DNA from 3 places in the Peribacillus simplex NBRC 15720 genome. Region 2 is predicted to be linked to each of the others. Evidence: riboswitches for the same ligand, from Rfam matches in the RefSeq annotation. Region 2 holds a riboswitch; each other region holds the start of a gene.
What was found. A riboswitch is a leader RNA that binds a small molecule or an ion and turns the genes downstream of it on or off. The one in region 2 is predicted to bind cobalamin.

Region 1: linked by a shared signal. The riboswitch ahead of BS1321_RS12830 (ABC transporter substrate-binding protein) and the one ahead of metE (5-methyltetrahydropteroyltriglutamate--homocysteine S-methyltransferase) in region 2 are both predicted to bind cobalamin.
Region 3: linked by a shared signal. The riboswitch ahead of BS1321_RS00975 (energy-coupling factor ABC transporter permease) and the one ahead of metE (5-methyltetrahydropteroyltriglutamate--homocysteine S-methyltransferase) in region 2 are both predicted to bind cobalamin.

Annotation. Positions count from the first base shown of each region.
Region 1 is NZ_CP017704.1:2,688,437-2,692,688, reverse strand. It holds gene BS1321_RS12835 (FecCD family ABC transporter permease) at 1-616, opposite strand, end outside; gene BS1321_RS12830 (ABC transporter substrate-binding protein) at 579-1,544, opposite strand; cobalamin riboswitch at 1,719-1,893, opposite strand; gene BS1321_RS12825 (polysaccharide deacetylase family protein) at 1,980-2,828, opposite strand; tRNA gene BS1321_RS12820 (tRNA-Arg) at 3,058-3,131, shown strand; gene BS1321_RS27495 (hypothetical protein) at 3,932-4,096, shown strand.
Region 2 is NZ_CP017704.1:1,832,139-1,836,390, reverse strand. It holds gene metE (5-methyltetrahydropteroyltriglutamate--homocysteine S-methyltransferase) at 1-1,832, opposite strand, end outside; cobalamin riboswitch at 1,975-2,166, opposite strand; gene BS1321_RS08710 (potassium channel family protein) at 2,410-2,829, shown strand; gene bcp (thioredoxin-dependent thiol peroxidase) at 2,892-3,362, shown strand; gene BS1321_RS08700 (aminopeptidase) at 3,374-4,252, shown strand, end outside.
Region 3 is NZ_CP017704.1:193,672-197,923, forward strand. It holds gene cobJ (precorrin-3B C(17)-methyltransferase) at 1-1,203, opposite strand, end outside; gene BS1321_RS00970 ((2Fe-2S) ferredoxin domain-containing protein) at 1,218-1,586, opposite strand; cobalamin riboswitch at 1,737-1,926, opposite strand; cobalamin riboswitch at 2,127-2,322, shown strand; gene BS1321_RS00975 (energy-coupling factor ABC transporter permease) at 2,498-3,241, shown strand; gene BS1321_RS00980 (energy-coupling factor ABC transporter substrate-binding protein) at 3,243-3,554, shown strand; gene cbiQ (cobalt ECF transporter T component CbiQ) at 3,604-4,252, shown strand, end outside.

The sequences.
Region 1 (4,252 bases), 860 kb from region 2:
AAACGCTTCCCATCAGCCAGCCGATGATTTGTCTTAATTCATCACCCGTCAGCGCAATCATCAATGAAATGAAGGCACTTAAAAACGAGCTAAAAATGATCCCCGTTAAAATGATCGTTTCCACTTTCATCGATCGATCCATTTTTTTTGCAAACGTCAGTACACAAAGCATCGTGAGCACTGAGCATAAGATGCTCAGTGCCGGAAGAGTATATAAACCGATGAACGGCAGTGAAATATTCAAGAATATTGTCAATACGGCGCCGACCGATGCTCCTGATGAAATACCCAATGTGTAAGGATCAGCGAGCGGGTTCCGGAGCAGTCCCTGAAAAGCCGCACCCGCAATCGCAAGTGATGCCCCGACCAAACCCGCAAGCAACACACGCGGCAAGCGGATGTTCATCACGATATTCGTAAGCATAACATCCGGATCAGCAGAAATCGGCAAATGGAAAATCTCCTTGCCGATTATTTGCATAAGTACGGGAACCGGTACTGGCACCGAACCAAAGGAAATGCCTATCGTCATTGCGAATAACAAAATTAACAACGCAATCAAATAAGCAAACGCCCATTTAGTTGTCAAATTGGTTCGGATAGACTGATTTGGCAAGTTCCTCTACTCCCTCTATTAAACGTGGACCGGAACGGGTCACCAAGTCTGAATGGACATCAAAGACTTGGTCATTCTTAACAGCATTTACGTCTTGCCATCCTTTTCGGGCCGTCACTTCACTTACTGAATCTTTCGTATAATAACCATACGTTGTAATGATGACATCCGGATTTGCAGCAATCATCGACTCTTCATCAATTTTTGCCCAACCGTCCAATTCAGCAGCAGCATTATCCGCTGAAATAATATTAAGCATTTCATTCATGAACGTATTTTTTCCAGGTGTGTATATTTCCGGTGAAGGCGAAACTTCCACTAAAACGGTCTTCCTATCCTCTTCCTTTACGGATTTGGCTTTTTCCTGAATATCCTTGAGCTTCGTTTTCATATCCGCAACGATTTCTTTTGCCTTATCATGTTCTCCCGTTGCCTGTCCAATCATTTCAATAGACTCATAGACTTGGTCAAAGCTTTGTGCATCATTGACTACGAGGACATCTATTCCAGCATCCTTAAGCTGCTGTAAACCCTCATTTGAATTATGGGCACTTGATGCATGCGCAAGAACAAGGTCAGGTTTCATGGAGACAATCAGCTCCGTGTTCATTTCCATTCCGCCAACTTTTTCAATTTCTTTCGTTTCTTCCGGGTAATTATCATTGTCGGAAACACCAATGACCTTTTTACCCAAACCAAGTGCAAAGACCACTTCCGTATTACTTGGTATCAACGAAACGATTTTCTTCGGCTTTTGTTCTATCGTTATTTTTTCCCCTGTTGCATCTTTAATCGTAATCGGGAAAGCCTTGTGTTGAGCATGATTCGTTTGCTGTTTTTCTTTTCCTTCATCAGTAGCGTCACTGCAGCCAACCATCATGCCTGCAGTAAGCAACATCAACAGTATCAGACCAAAAATTTTCTTCATTTTCATTCCCCACAATCTTTTCATTTAATTTCTTCCCACCTAATAAAGAAAACGCAATCCCGGAAGATGCCCCCAAAACAAAAAGCACCTCCCGTTAAACGGAAGATGCTTGCATGGCAACAATATCATTACGGACTCTTGGGTCTGCCACACACCTTCCCATCCGCGTAGGTTACAGGTGTACGAATTCTGGCAGGTCTCCTGGCTCATGGTCATCGTCAACGGCACCTTCCCATATCTCATACAGTGGTACACAGCCGTCAGCTCCCATATACAGTGGCGGGACCGCGCTGGCATTTCACCAACTTCCCTTTTAAGTCATTAAGACACCAAATCGTTCATATGTATATAATTTTCACTGCCTTCATTATACACCATGTAAGAATCGATTATTATATGATTTTTCTGAACAAGTACGAAATGAGCCGTCCACCTTCAATGATTTGAAGCATTTTCAATCAGTGAAGCAAACCCCTCGACTGATAACCCAGGTGAAATCCGAACTCGATGCAGGGCATGCATCCCTTGGTCCCTTAAAGCCCCCCCAGGTTCAGTAGTGACTGCCATCTTGTATCCAGCTTCTTCTGACAGCCTGAGACTCTCTTCGTTATACCGGCCAACCGGATAGGAAAGCACTGTCGTGTCCTGGTCGAGGATACGGTCGAATAGCTCCTTCGACTGAACCATTTCCGCTTCTTGCTGCTTTGCCGTCATGCGGTTCAGCTCCAAATGGTTGATAGTATGACTTTCGATTGAAATCCCATTCCTGCTCATCTCCACCATTTGATTTTCAGTCAGGTGATGACCTTTATCAATGGACTTCCCGATCATGAAAACAGTTGCTTTCATATCATTTTCTTTTAATATCGGGAAAGCCTCCGTGTAGTTATCTGTATAGCCATCATCAAAAGTAAGCCAGACGCACTTCTCACTTGGCAGCCAATTCTCGGTTAAAACGAGGAATGCTTCTTCAGGGGATAATGTATAGTAACCATTCTCCCGAAGCCAAGCCATTTGTAATTGAAATTCCTCTCTTGGAACCCGAAGGCCATTACCTTCTGAAATGCTGTGATACATCAATATTGGAAGCTCGACCGCGGACTCGGCCGTTATCCAGTCCTCCGTATCGATTTGCTCCTCCAAATCCTGCCCGGTCATATTTTCAGCTGCTTCGACCACTTCAATGTCATCTTCTGCAATCGGCGCAGCCGTCTTTGTGCCTATACCCTCTAAAATCCCTTGTGAACATCCAGGTAGAATCAAAATCCCCAGCAATGCCACCATCCATAAAACTTTATATTTTCCCACTATCATTCTCCTGTTTTTTTCTAGTATAATAGTACCAGAAAACAAATGAATAATAAAGTATTCCATTTAATGAAAAAAAGGGAAATATGAGAGCTTAGTGACCCGCTAAGCATTTATGAGGATTTTTTTTTCATAAGTATAAGCTATTAGCTTGAAAAGTTTGCCTATAAGAAATATAATAAATAAGTCGTCGACTTTTATATATGTCCCAGTAGCTCAGCAGGATAGAGCGACAGCCTCCTAAGCTGTAGGTCGTAGGTTCGATTCCTATCTGGGACGCTAAAGTTTATAAACCCTGTTATAATGCGGTTCTTCCGTGTTATAGCAGGGTTTTTTCTGTTGGTATGACCGTTAAAGCCATAAATTATATGTAGGATAAAAGCACATCTGTATGTAGGAAACAGTGATATTCCATTTCACTATTACTTTTCTATGTCTGGAGGTGCTTTTTTTTTATGAAAAAACACGTTATTAAACAGCGTGGAACATCGTTAAAGGAACGGAAATTGCCAGTAAGACTACGGAAAGTTTCACGATTGAATACACACTGCAAGAAGCCTTAGATATTTTTCTCCGTGCAAAAGTTGCTGAAGGTGTCCGAAAGCGAACATTAAGAGAATATGTACGGCACATTAGGTATTTAACGGAATACTTATCTGTTTATCATCCGTCTTTTATTTACGTTAGTGATCTATCACCTTCTTTCAATAAGCGAATATATCACTTTTTCAAAAAATAAGAAGGCTTATGCAGGCGTTGAACAGCGTGAGAAAACTAATCAAGTTTTTATTTATTACGTCGATACACATCTGCAGATAAATAATGGGTTTTTGGTTATGATACTGCCTTTTTTAAAAATAAATGTTTTAACCTGTCCCATCCGGGTATACAAATACTGTAAGACATTCTCACCAAAGGAGATGATGTGCATGATGAGTACAATCAGAAGCCAATGGAACAAAGAGAATGACGCAGCGGTGTTTAGTCCCGGTGATCAGCGTTAGAGTCAATTGAAGAGTTAGATGATAATCAAGAAGGGAATTACTAGTCTTCTCATCCAAAGGAGGAGGATACTGATCATGAGTATTTACAGCCTATGGAATCCAGAGAATGATGAAGCAATTTTCAGTCCGGGTGATCAGCAGCCATTCAGTATGCTCATACGAGTAGATTCGGATAAACACACACACACTGACAAAACACTTGAATATGAATTACATGGCACCGTACTGAATGAGGTTTAACAGAAGATATATGGAAAGGGATGGAGCGAGCGCTCCATCCCTTTCTGCCGTCATTTTCTTTTATATGAATTTCGCCACTTCATCAAGCGGCCACCTTGTTGTCTGGAAAGATAGGCCTGCCGACAAGAAAAATTGCCCACACCTGCTCCTTGCAAA
Region 2 (4,252 bases):
CTAAGTGCAGGCTCATCAACCTGAATCATTTTAATTCCAGCGGATTCCAATGCAATGACTTCTTTTTCTAAAGCGAGTGCCAGCTGATAGCAAACATTCTCCCTGGAAGTATCATCACGGACAAATGACCAGTTCAAAATCGTAACAGGACCTGTAAGCATTCCCTTTACCGTCTTCTTCGTAAGGGATTGTGCGTATACACTTTCCCTGACTGTCATCGGTTCGATGAAATGGATGTCGCCGTAGATGACTGGTGGTTTCACGCAGCGGGATCCATAGGATTGTACCCAACCCTTTTCTAGAAAGACGAATCCGCCTAACTTATGGCCGAAGTATTCAACCATATCCGTCCGTTCGAATTCCCCGTGAACGAGAACATCCAAACCGATTTCTTCTTGGATTTCGATCCACCTGCCGATTTCTTCGTTAACGAATGTTTCATATTGCGAAGCGGTCCATTCTCCTCTTTTGAATTTCCCGCGTGCTTGTTTAACTTCAAGTGTCTGCGGAAAGCTACCGATCGTAGTCGAAGGAAGAAAAGGCAATTTGAAAAATTCCTGTTGTTTTTGGTAACGTTCTTTAAATGGAAGCTGACGGCCGGAGGTCCTGGTTTTAACCTTTTCGACATTGGATTGTACACTCCCGTGATTCCGTGCATTTGAACTTGCTAACGTTTGAACCGTAAATTTATTTGCATCGACTTTTTCGGCAATTGCTTCAAAGCCTTGATTATTCCCTTTGACCAAGAGTGTGATTTCCTCAAGTTTCTCATCAGCGAATGCAAGGGCCTCTTTCACTTCTTTTGAAAGGGCGGTTTCATTACGAACGGTCACCGGGACATGAAGCAGGGAACAAGAGGGCTGAAGCCAAATTTGGTCTTCGGCTACCTTTTTCTTAAGAGTCTCGATCAATTGGATTTTTTTCGATAAATCAGATAGCCAAATATTTTTTCCGTCAATCACACCTGCAGCAAGCACTTTGTCCTTCGGGAAACCGAATGCTTCAAGATTACTTAGATTCCTCCCCTTATCATGTACAAAATCAAGACCGATTCCTTGGACTTGTAATTCGATGACTTCTTGGTAATGTTCCACGGCATCAAAGTATGTTTGTAGCATGATGTTCAGGTTTGGTGCTGCTTCATTCAGTTTTTCATAGAGGTAAGTAACAGTTTGCATATCATCTTTGGAAATGGATGAAACAAGAGAAGGTTCGTCCATTTGAACCCACTTCACGCCTTCTTGCTCCAACTCCCGCAGGATTTGCGTGTATAGGGGAAGCAGGCTCAGGATGATGCCAGGGATTTCTTGTTTATTGAAGCCTTTGGAAAGGGAGATGAAAGTATAAGGTCCGATCAACACGGGCTTAGTTTCAATCCCTAGCTTTTCCTTGGCTTCCCGATATGCTGCAAGTGGTTTATTTTCTGTTAAAGTCAGCTGTGACAGTTTTAATTCAGGGACAATATAGTGATAGTTCGTATTGAACCATTTCGTCATTTCGGAAGCGACTTCATCATTGTTTCCGCGAGCCATTGAATAATAAACGGAAAGGGGAACGCTCCCGCCTTCATAAGCTGAATAACGCTCAGGAACAAGACCGAACATTACGGACATATCCAGCATTTGATCATAGAAAGTGAAGTCGTTGACAGGAATGATATCAATGCCTCGTTTCTTCTGTTTTTGTAAGTTGCCTAAACGGATGGCTTTTAGTTGTGCCGTAAATTCTGCTTCATCGATTTTTCCGGACCAGTAAGCTTCTAATGTACGTTTCCATTCACGATCTTCCCCGATTCGAGGGTAACCCAAACTACTGCTTTTCAAAATTCCCATCCTCCTACATTCATTTGTTTGATCAATAAAAAAAGCATCCCTAACCGTCAAAAGAGAAAGTTAGAAATGCTTAAAATAAAGAGGCAGAATGCCCCTTACAATTATAAGGTCCCTAACACCTCCCTATCTCCCGTAGGTTAAAACAGTGTTGTCGAAATAGGCAGGTCTCCTGACTTAGGGAATATCATTAGCGGCGGGCCTTCCCGATCCTTTGATCAGTGGCATATTGGATGGCGCTAACATTCCCATTACAGTGGCGGGACCGTGCCGGAATTACACCGGACTTCCCTTTTAATCCTAATGAAAATTAGGAACCTATTTCCACATATGAAATTTTGCAAAACCTGCCTTGATAACTGTTTGCAGGTCAAAGATTTATAAAATAAAAACTATTATAAAAATTTAGACAATCGTAACATATCCGACCAAAAGGGTCAACATGGAAAAAAGATTCGGGAATTGTAACCGTTAATTGGAAGTGTGGGTATAAGGCTGAGGTCTGTTCCTAAAAAAGAATATATTGTTTGGACAGGGAGTATGTATAGAGGGAGTGGCGTTTTGAAATGGGGCGTGGGGGATGACTTTCTACATCTTGATTGCAGGAATCATTTTTTGCATGGTGATGAGCATTCGTACGTTATTTCTTGTTGAGTCGGGAGGAAAGAAATTTTCTCTGGAGGATATGCTGTGGCTTGGCAATTTATATGCGACGATATTAGTTGGGTTTGCACTGATTTATTTATTATACGAGCTTCAGAATCATTCGGTGATTCTTGATATGGGCAATCGATTGGATGGCACTTTCTATGAACAGTTGAAGACTTCTTTTTATTTTAGTGCGATGACGATGTTTTCTGTGGGGTATGGAGATATAGCCCCAATTGGCATGGGCAGGATGATAGCTACCATTCAGGCTTTCATCGGGTATACACTGCCGGCAGCGTTCGTGATTCGGACGGTGATCGATCTGGAGCAGAAAGATAGGAGGGATAAATGAAAGTTGTTTTTCTTTCGATTATTGGGTACTCTTACCATAATGAAAAAAATGGAGGGTTCAATATGACTGTTAAAATTGGTGAAACAGCACCTGATTTCAAACTCCCTGCAAACAATGGCGAAATGGTATCGCTATCGGATTTTAAGGGGAAATACATTGTTTTATATTTCTATCCAAAAGACATGACGCCAGGCTGCACGACGGAGGCCTGTGATTTCCGGGACCATAATGAGCAATTCGAGGAATTGAACGCTGTAATCATTGGTATCAGCCCAGATCCAGCGGCACGTCATGAAAAATTCATCGAGAAACATGGATTGCCTTTTCTGCTGCTGGCTGACGAAAATCATGAAGCGGCTGAATCATTTGATGTTTGGCAATTGAAAAAGAACTTCGGCAAGGAGTATATGGGCATTGAACGTTCAACTTTTCTGATTGATAAGTCTGGTAAGGTAGTCAAAGAATGGCGTAAAGTAAAAGTCAAAGGCCACGTCGAAGAAGCGCTTGAAACTCTTCGCGACCTCGAAAAATAAGGGACAGGCAGATGAAGGATGAGCGAATAACGAAGCTTGCAGCCAGGCTGATTCATCATTCGATACAATTACAGCCAAAAGAGAGAATCCTCATACGGGGGCATATCAACACGAAACCATTATTGAAAGAACTGATTGATGAAATATACAGAGTTGGTGCTTATCCATATGTAGAACTCGAAGACGATGAGATAAGCCGCCACCTGTTACAAGGGAATGTGAAGGAACAACTTGACATATCTTCGCAATGGGCCTTGAAGAAATATAGGGATATCGATGCAGTCATCATCATCACAGGGGAAGAAAACGATGTGGAAATGACTGATGTTCCCATCGAGAGGCACCGTCTTCAAGGGGAGGCAATGAAATCCCCCACTCTTTTCTATGTAAACAACCGACGTTGGGTCTTGCTTAATTATCCCACCAACGCATCCGCGCATAAAGCCGGCATGACCTTCGATAGGTACCAAGACTTCCTTTTGAACGTATGCACCATGGATTACGGGAAAATGGAGGCGTCCTTGAAACCGTTAAAACAATTGATGGAACGAACTGACAAAGTCAGGATCGTTTCACCTGGGACAGATTTGACCTTTTCCATCAAAGATATGCCTGCCATCATATGTGCCGGAAAAAAGAATTTACCGGATGGAGAAGTTTTTACGGCACCCATAAAAGATAGTCTCAATGGAAGGATAGCCTTCAACACACCAACAACCTATGAAGGAATCACCTTTAGTGAAATAGAATTAAACTTTAAAAAGGGAAAAATCATTAAAGCGACATCCAATCGTGACTCTGAAATGAACCAAATTCTTAATATTGATGAGGGGTCCCGGTTTATCGGGGAGTTTGCAATTGGAATCAATCCATACATATTGGAACCTATG
Region 3 (4,252 bases), 1.6 Mb from region 2:
TACATCTCCAATCGGCGATAATAGAAAGTTTGCTGATTGCAACTTCCCCGTAATGACTTCCGGATCAGTTGTCGGAATCTTTAATACAATTTTATGATTTGGCGTGTATTCCATCGTTCCCTTTTCCCCGACAACCTCCGCAAGTGTCATCATTTGTTTGGGAGTGAATTGTTTATTCGCCACACCTGGACTAACGGCAAGCTCGAATACCGACTCTATTTTTTGCTGAACAATCGGCTTAATGGATTGCTGAATGGTTTGGCCTTTGACTCTCGACAGGGCTTCCATTGCCATTTCAAAGGAAGCTGGCTTCTTTTCTGGTGCTTTTGTAAGTAATCCAACTCCTCCAGCAGACTCGGTAAAGGCTTCTTGATCTAACGCCCACGGTTCCGCTTCTTTTTGCAGACGCTGATGCGGCTTCAATGTTTGCTTTTCCGAATTCAAAGTATATTTCCTCTGATAGCCTCTTGGTGTGATGATTTTGTCATCATATAAAAAGGTGGATGAATTACCAATAATGACGGTGGTCAACATTCCAATATCGTGATTCAACATATCTTTCAAATTGGTTATGACAATATCCTGCCTATCGCGATAAGCACTTTTCACCAACCCAACAGGTGTATCTGGCGAACGGTAGCGGAGGAGAATTTTCTGTGTTTCAACAATTTGCCTGGTCCGCCTGCCGCTGCGCGGATTATAAAGTGCAATGACAAAGTCTGCCATTGCAGCTGCCTCAACCCTTTTAGCGATCAGTTCCCAAGGAGTTAAATGATCACTGAGGCTAATCGTACACGAGTCGTGCATGACTGGTGCCCCAAGTAAAGATGCACAAGAGTTGATTGCAGAAATGCCAGGAATGACTTCAATGCCCACTCCAGTTTCTTCTTTCCAGCCTTTTTCAATCAATACTTCATAAACCAACCCTGCCATCCCGTAAACTCCGGCATCTCCGCTGGAAATTACCGCCACTTTCTTTCCCAGCTCCGCTTGTTTCACTGCTTCCTGTGCACGTGATACTTCTTCAGTCATCCCCGTACTAATAATCGTTTGATCTGTAAGCAGTCCCTGAATGAGCTCAACATAAGTTTTATAACCAATGATGTAGTCACTTTCTTGAAGGGCTTCGACAGCACGTTTGGTAATGTGTTCAAAATTCCCTGGCCCAAAGCCCACGACGAATAATTTACCGTTTGTACTCATTAAGACATCTCCTTTTACGCTTTGTTCTTTGAAATACCCGTATGAGCAGGAAAATCTGGATTTGGTGTCATTTCCCCATCATTGAATTGGTAGATCATTTGTGGAACAAACTCCCCATCATCAATATGGCTGACAATCTGCCGACCGAAATCAGGCGTTTCCACTCGATACCAGTTTCCTTGGGGATAGGCAATCACAACACAGGCATCCTTACATCTTCCGTTACAGCGTGTCCTGGTTGTATGGATTTTCAAATCCAGTCCTTTGGAAGTAATTTCATCGCGAATCGCTTGGGTTACTTCTTCCCCGCCCTTTTTCATGCAGCTGCTCCCATTACAAATCAACAGATGCGTATTTGTACCCGTCAAGTTCCAAGTAGTCATCTTTTTCCTCCTGAATTCAGGGAAAAGGCAAAATAAAAAACCTTAACATTAGAGTCAAGGTTTAAAAAAACTATATGAATGAGGAGCCCCAGGCAAGCATGCCCAATCTCCTAAAATCGTCATAGTCCTTCTACCTTTCCCTCCGAAAAGTATCATGCAATTTTAAAAGCAGGTTTCCTGGCTTACGCTTCATTTTACTTTGTCCCTTCCCGGCATCATGCCAGTGGCTATCGACAATTTCATCAGCGTTTACAGTAGCGGGGGCTGCATCGGATTTTCACCGTTTTCCCTATTATCCCTTGCTTATTCAGACAAGAGCACTTTTAAAAATGAAATATTTGGTTTTATTATACATTCTAACTAACTTTATCTATCATATAACAACTTTATCAAAATTCAATAGTTTATTCCGACTGTTTAGAAAAGTTTAATAGTGTAAAACCAGTTACAATCCTTTCCTCGCAACAAACTTCGTCCCGAAAAAAAAGATAGTGTAGCTGGAATTATTTCTTTATGGTACACTATACGAGAATTTTCAAATAATTACATAAGTTTTATGGTGTTGAATTCCTCGGAATTCAGCTTAAAAGGGAAGCCGGTGAAAATCCGGAGCGGTCCCGCCACTGTAAAGGGAAGTCCTATTACTTTAACTTTAATCCACTGTCAAATGAGATGGGAAGGATGTAACGGGATGATGAACCTAAGCCAGGAGACCTGCCATGAAGTGTGAAACTGTTTCAGCCTACGAGGATGGGTGTGCGGATCAGGCAGAAAGGCCCATTGTTGGTTTATGCTGCAAAATTCCTGTTCATTACGCACTTCTTTCCCTTGAGAGAAGTGCTTTTTATGTTGGGCGCCGCTTTTCTTCTAAAGATTGATCAGAAAAATTAAAAGTGTTGAAAGGAGAAAGAATGAAAAGAACCAATTGGAAAATTCTTTATTTTGTCATTTTACTGCTTTTTGTCCCAAAACGGGCAATGGCCATGCATATCATGGAGGGCTTTTTACCCATTGAATGGGCTATATTCTGGTGGGCCGTGACGCTTCCATTTTTAATCTTGGGTTACCGGTCCATTAGGTCCAAAGTAAGGGAAAACCCAGAAACAAAAATGATACTTGGCCTATCGGGCGCATTTGTATTTATCTTATCTGCCCTTAAGATTCCTTCCGTTACGGGAAGTTCTTCACACCCTACCGGAGTTGGATTGGGTTCCATTTTATTCGGACCATTGGCCATGAGTGTCGTTGGCTCCATCGTTCTGTTATTTCAAGCTGTTTTACTGGCTCACGGAGGATTGACGACATTAGGGGCCAATGCATTTTCCATGGCGGTTTGCGGCCCTTTCATTGCTTACTTTGTCTTCAAGGGCGCTACTAAATTGGGGTGGTCTTTCTCTCTTGCCGTTTTCTTGGCAGCTGCTTTTGGAGATTTAGGAACCTATGTGGTAACTTCCGTTCAACTTGCTCTTGCTTTTCCATCCGAGGTAGGAGGATTCATGGCCTCTTTCAGTAAATTTGCAGGGATTTTTGCCCTGACCCAAATTCCCTTGGCAATTAGTGAGGGGTTATTGACAGTCGTCGTGATGAATTTCTTGAAAAAATACAATCTAGGCGAGTTGAAATTGCTGCGAGTTTTATCTAAGGAGGCCCGTTAACATGAAAAAAAGTTTACTGCTGCTTTTCCTGGTCGTCATTCTTGCTACCATACCATTAATCACCCAACAAGGTACGGAATTTGGCGGTGCCGACGGCGAAGCTGAAGAAGCCATCACTAAAATCCAGCCGGAATACAAGCCATGGTTCAACAATATTTGGGAACCGCCAGGTGCAGAAACCGAAAGCTTATTATTTGCGTTGCAAGCTGCAATCGGAGCTGGTTTCATTGGTTATTTCATAGGTGTAACGAAGCAAAGGAATAAGCTAACCAAACAAGAAATTCCCGAAAAATCGAAGCATGTTACTCATTGATAAATATGCCTATTTCAATGGGCTAAAGGATGTACATCCGTTGGAAAAAATGGTTTTTGCACTCTCCCTTTTGCTATTTTCGTTAACGGTAAGGGATATGACCGTTTCGCTCATCACTTTTACGGTGATGAGCGCTTTAATCATTTTTGCGGCAAAAATCCCGCTTTCCTATTATCTTAAATTACTTCTATTACCAGGATTTTTTATAATATCAGGTACAATTACTATCCTTTTTTCTTTTACAAGCAAATTTACTTCGATTTCGAATATATGGTGGTCCTGGGAGGTCGGGAACTGGCAAATATTCATCAGCGATGATAGCGTAGGTACAGTGATCAATTTGATCACTGTCGTATTAGGCAGCATCAGCTGTTTATATTTCCTTACCTTAACTACACCCATTACCGTCATCCTATCCGTGATGCGAAAACTTAAAGTGCCTTCCTTATTGGTCGATTTAATAGAATTGACCTATCGCTTCATCTTTATTTTTTTAGAAACAGCTTTGGCCATTCACCAATCACAAGCTTCACGGCTGGGGTATGGTTCGTTAAGGAAAGGCATTCGATCTCTCGGATTACTAATCTCATCATTATTTTTAGGAGTATTGCAGCGCTCTGGACATTTGACGATGGCCATGAACGCAAGAGGCTATCAGGAGAACCTTTCCTATATCGAGGATACTTACACCTATTCCT